DNA from 2 places in the uncultured Pelagibacterium sp. genome. Region 1 is predicted to be linked to the other one. Evidence: riboswitches for the same ligand, from Rfam matches in the RefSeq annotation. Region 1 holds a riboswitch; the other holds the start of a gene.

Region 1 (2,446 bases):
CCTCGATGCAGATCGGCTGTGGCACAACCGCACCGTTGCCGGCTTGCGCAATCGAAAGTGCAAGTTGGACAATGTCGGCATCCCGAGCGGCGCCGGGAGCGCGTGAATCGAGAAACGACTGAACAACAAGATCGCACTGCCCGATCTCGGTTTCCAATGAGACGGGACAGAGACTCGCAGCTCCGGCAACCGTCAAAACCTGCTGCGCCTGAACCGGAAAAATGCTACTCAACAGCGCGCCGGCGGCAAGTGCCGTGCTGGCGACATACGCAAACTTCTTAGTCATGATGGATCGATCCCACAAGGTTAACTGAACGTTAACTTGCGAAACTACTTGCGGAGACCTGAGCGCAACGTGACTTTTCTCAAATAAACGACTTTAAATTATCGCGCTCCAATATGAGCAGCCACGGGTCGTCCCCGGCGCTGTCCACCTCGATGCAGACCTCCCGCGCCTCCGCACGGTTTGAAGTGCCGATCGTTTTCCCCTGAACCAGTTCCAGACCATCGAGCCCATAGCGCAACCCCAACGAACGGGCAAAGCGGGTCCGTCCGAGCGGATAGACCGAAACGCGCGCGCCGACATCGATCTCAAACCGGATCGAACCGGAAACGCCCAGCGCCAGGTCGTATCCGTCTATCAAGATGATCCGCCGCTCGGCCGCATGACGCGCAACCGCATGCAGCGCCGCCAGCGTGTGATCGAACCGCCCGCCGGTCATTCCCAGCGCCAGCGTCACCGGCGCGCGCGTCGAATAGAGACATTTCTCGAAATCGGTGGTGTCCTGTTCGGACAATGCCAGGATCCTGGTTTCAGCCGGAAACCGTGTCCGGTCGGAAACCGAGTCCATGTCCCCGATCACGGCATCGGGCACCAGCCCCGCCGCCATCAATATGTCCCCGCCCCTGTCGGCGCCCACCAGCCCCGCGGCCTGTTTGGCCAGCGCGGCCAGCATACCGGGGTCGACCTCACCTCCGCCAACGATCAGCAAAGGACCTTCGAACACCATCGGCGTCCCGTTTTCCCCCGCGCCGTCTTGCACTGGACCTTGCACGCCTATAGTGTCGCCTCGTCTCGCTGGGGTGTCCGTCCGAAAGGATGGGCTGAGAAAAACCCATAGAACCTGAACCAGGTCATGCTGGCGGAGGAAGTTCGAGATGGCAAGAGCCACAATTGGCTCTTCCATTTGAAATCTTTCCCCTAATCCATGGCCGCAAACTTGGCTCGGCGCCAGCAAAACCATTGGTTTTGCACGCCCCAACAATGAGGAAACTCATGATCGCTTCCGTAAGGACGAGCCTGTGCGCGGTTGTGCTCGGAGCGCTCGCGCTCCCGGCAATCGCCCAGGACAATCCAACGCTCACCGTTTACACCTACGACGCCTTTGCCGCCGATTGGGGCCCCGGCCCTGCGCTCAAGCAAGGCTTTGAGGCCCAGTGTGAGTGCACACTCGATTTCGTTTCGGCCAATGATTCAATCTCGGCCCTGCGCCGCGCCCAGCTTGAGGGCGATGCGACTGATGCCGACATCATTTTAGGGCTCGATACCGCCACCATCGGAGAAGGCAAGGCGACCGGCCTGTTCACCGAGCACCAGCTCGACCTTCCCGATTTCGACATCCCGCTCGAATGGACCGACGATGTCTTTGTCCCCTTCGACTACGGCTATTTCGCCTTTGTCTACGACAGCCAGTCCCTCTCGACACCGCCCACAAGCTTTGAGGAACTGATCGCGTTGCCCGACGATTTCAAGATCGTCATTCAGGATCCCCGCTCGTCCACCCCCGGGCTTGGCCTGATCCTTTGGATCAAGGCGCTTTATGGCGAGGGGGCCGTCGATATCTGGGAGGGCCTCGCGCCGCACGTTCTTACGGTCACCAGCGGCTGGTCGGAATCCTACGACCTGTTCCTCTCGGGAGAAGCCGATATGGTGCTCTCCTACACCACCTCGCCCGCCTATCACCTCATTGCCGAGGATGAAGACCGCTATCGCGCCGCCAGGTTCGACGCGGGCCATTACACCCAGATCGAAGTCGCCGGCATCCTGGCCTCCAGCCCCAATCAGGAGCTGGCCCGCGACTTCCTCGCCTATCTCGTTACCCCCGAGGGGCAGGCTCCGTTGCCCGAAACCAACTGGATGTATCCAGTGCTCGAACCCCAAGGCGGGCTCAATCCCGGCTTTGCCGAAATGATCGATCCCCAACCCGCGCTTCTGCTCGACGCCGAGGAGGTCACCGCCAACACCCGGGCGTGGATCGAGGAAGCCTTTTCGACGCTGAGGTAAAAAATTGGCCGGGATTCCCTCCACCTGGCGTCCCGGCCGTCGTTACGTCGGCGCATCGGTTGCCGCCACCGTCGCCTTGCTCATCGCTGCCCTGCTGATCGCCCTTTGGGTGGCCGGGCAGCGCTTTGCGACCACCGGCTCCAGCGTCACCGACATCGGCTA
Region 2 (2,446 bases), on a different contig from region 1:
AGAACATCAAAGTCGATATCGGCCAACTTCTTGATATAGAGACAGGATTTTCCCATGGAGTGCTTGCCCAGCCTGGCCATGAGGGATTCATAGTTCGAGAATCCAGGCATCACGTAGAGCGTGAGATTTGCCTTGCGGGGCGAAAATCCGGTGATGGGCCAATCGGCGGGTTTTTTGGTCGTATTGACGTAGGTGTAGGTGCCGAAGCCAACGATCGAGGAACCCCACAGGACGGGTTCGGCACCGGTTACCGTGCGCATCATTTCGACGATGGTCCAGCAGTCCTGCCGCTTCTGGTCGGGTTCGACAGCGTCGATGAATTGGGAAACTTTCCGGTCGGTTGGGCGAGTCTTGAGTTCTGACATGGCACGCGGTTCCTATTTGAAACTCACGAGGGTTTCGGGATTGGCCTCGCCATCATACTGCGCATCGACCTCGTAGCGGATAAGTACGAACTGACCCTCATCGAAGGTCCAGGTTCCCGCTGAGAAAGCGTCGCCAAGGCCGCGCCAAAGGGCGTGAGAGGTGATGGTCATGCTGTCGGGGTCAAATTCGGAATTGGTAAGCAACAGCTGGGTGCCGTAGCCTGTCATCGGCATATCGAGGACCGCGCCCTCGAAATCATCATTTTCATACACGACGTCGAACTGGGGCGTGGCAAAGGCCACCGGCACCAAGCCCTCATACTCGGTTTCGAGATAGTACATGTGGTTGACGTTGTAAGCGCCAGAACCGCAGAAGAATTTGTAGAGTGTGGCGGTCTGTGGGGTGTCCGAATATTCGGGCTCCCAGCTCAGATCCCAACTCTCGTTCGCGTAATATTCTGCGGCGGCGGAGTCTTCGAGCCCATAGCACAGTTCGGGAAAGCTCTGTGAAAAACGCGCAAAGGCGTCTTCTTCGCTTCCGGCTTCCTGCTGCGCGAAGCCGATCGCCGGTAAGGCGCTTACAAGGATGGCTGCTATTGCAAATCGGGTGTTTCGCACGGTTGGGCCTTTCCTGAAACAGGTGCATAGAGTGCCGGAAAACGGTGTTCTCTCAAAGCGGGAAGTTCCCGTTGCGACACGATCCAAAGTTGTGCTACCCATCGAGTCGTTCGACAGGGGTGCTCCGTATGGCCGGGGCTGAGAGGACGGCGCAAAGCCATCTAACCCTAAAGCTGATCTGGATAATACCAGCGGAGCGAGGCGAAGATGAAGTGCGGCGCACAACTCTCCCTTTATGTCATGGCGGACGATTTCGTTCGCGTAATTCTGTCCTCTCTCGACGCAATTGCGCCCTATAGGGACCGCTTGCGCATAGAGACGGACGATATCTCGACGCTTGTCGTCGGTCCGCCAGAGTTGATTTTTCCAACCATGCGCGAATTGTTCGTTGCGGCAGCGCGGAGTGGGCATCATGTGGCGATGCATGCCACCATCTCGCGCGGGTGTCCGGGAGAACCGGACATGGACATCTGCTCGCCCGAGCAGCCGTCGGCTTTCGATGAAGACCTTGAAAGGCGCAAGACGCACGCGGCGCAGGCCGTGACCGATGCGCCCTCGACTGGCCAGCGGGTTGCCGTGCAGTTTTCGCTCTATCCACTGGGCCCGGCCGATTACATGGACGAAATCTACGGCTGCATCGATTTCCTGAAAGCCTCGCCGGTGTTCGACAGGGCGAAGAACTATTGCACAAGGCTGGCCGGCGACGCCGGGCCCGTTTTTGAGGCCCTTTCGCAGGCATGGCTCAGTTTCGGCGACCCGAGTGCACATGTCGCGATCGATCTGACCGCTTCGGCCAACAGCCCGTCCAAGGACGCCGCTGCGTAACTTGTCCGTGGGGCGCGGCCCCGCGGCGCTTTTTCCGACATCGTTATCAAAGGAGGACAGCAAATGTCCGATTTCGCTTCGCATTCGTGGCGCTGGACGCTGCGCGAAACCCTTGTCGTTGCCGTTTTCGGCGCCGCGTTCGCCGTGTTGTATCTGGCCTGGGTTCAGGTCTGGCTGGTCAGTCAGGCAGCGTTCGGGCCGGTGACCATGGATGTCTTCATGGGGTTCTGGTTCTCTGCCTCCATCGTTGCCGCCGCCATCGTCCGTAAACCCGGGGTGGCGCTGATGGCCGAGGTGCTCGCGGCCGGGGTCGAGATACTGCTGGGCAGTCCGGCGGGCATCGGTCTGCTGATCGCCGCAGTTGTGCAGGGGCTGGGGGCGGAACTGGTTTTTGCGGCGCTGGGCTGGAAGCACTACCGGCTGCCGGTGCTGATCGCTGCGGGGATGGGCGCTTCGGTGACGAGCTTTGTCTATAACTGGTTCCTGTTCGACTACGGCGCGCTTGAGCCCTGGCTGGTTGGGGCCATGTTTGTCATCCGGCTTGTCAGCGGGGCCGTGTTGGCTGGGGTTGTGGGTCACCTGATTGTCGAGGCTCTCTATCGTACGGGCGTGCTCAGAGGGCTGCGCATCGATATCGA

What was found. A riboswitch is a leader RNA that binds a small molecule or an ion and turns the genes downstream of it on or off. The one in region 1 is predicted to bind thiamine pyrophosphate.
Region 2: it holds a riboswitch for thiamine pyrophosphate, as region 1 does, so the genes downstream of both, AACZ55_RS07465 (YkoF family thiamine/hydroxymethylpyrimidine-binding protein) here and thiB (thiamine ABC transporter substrate binding subunit) in region 1, are expected to answer to the same signal.

The regions. Positions count from the first base shown of each region.
Region 1 is NZ_CAXAXY010000077.1:10,437-12,882, reverse strand. Features, by position in the region: partial or broken gene AACZ55_RS12170 (hypothetical protein) at 1-286, opposite strand, end outside; gene AACZ55_RS12165 (thiamine diphosphokinase) at 366-1,043, opposite strand; TPP riboswitch at 1,070-1,168, shown strand; gene thiB (thiamine ABC transporter substrate binding subunit) at 1,265-2,284, shown strand; gene AACZ55_RS12155 (hypothetical protein) at 2,289-2,446, shown strand, end outside.
Region 2 is NZ_CAXAXY010000032.1:5,845-8,290, reverse strand. Features, by position in the region: gene AACZ55_RS07475 (DUF1801 domain-containing protein) at 1-365, opposite strand, end outside; gene AACZ55_RS07470 (DUF1176 domain-containing protein) at 378-983, opposite strand; TPP riboswitch at 1,089-1,200, shown strand; gene AACZ55_RS07465 (YkoF family thiamine/hydroxymethylpyrimidine-binding protein) at 1,191-1,808, shown strand; gene AACZ55_RS07460 (ECF transporter S component) at 1,872-2,446, shown strand, end outside.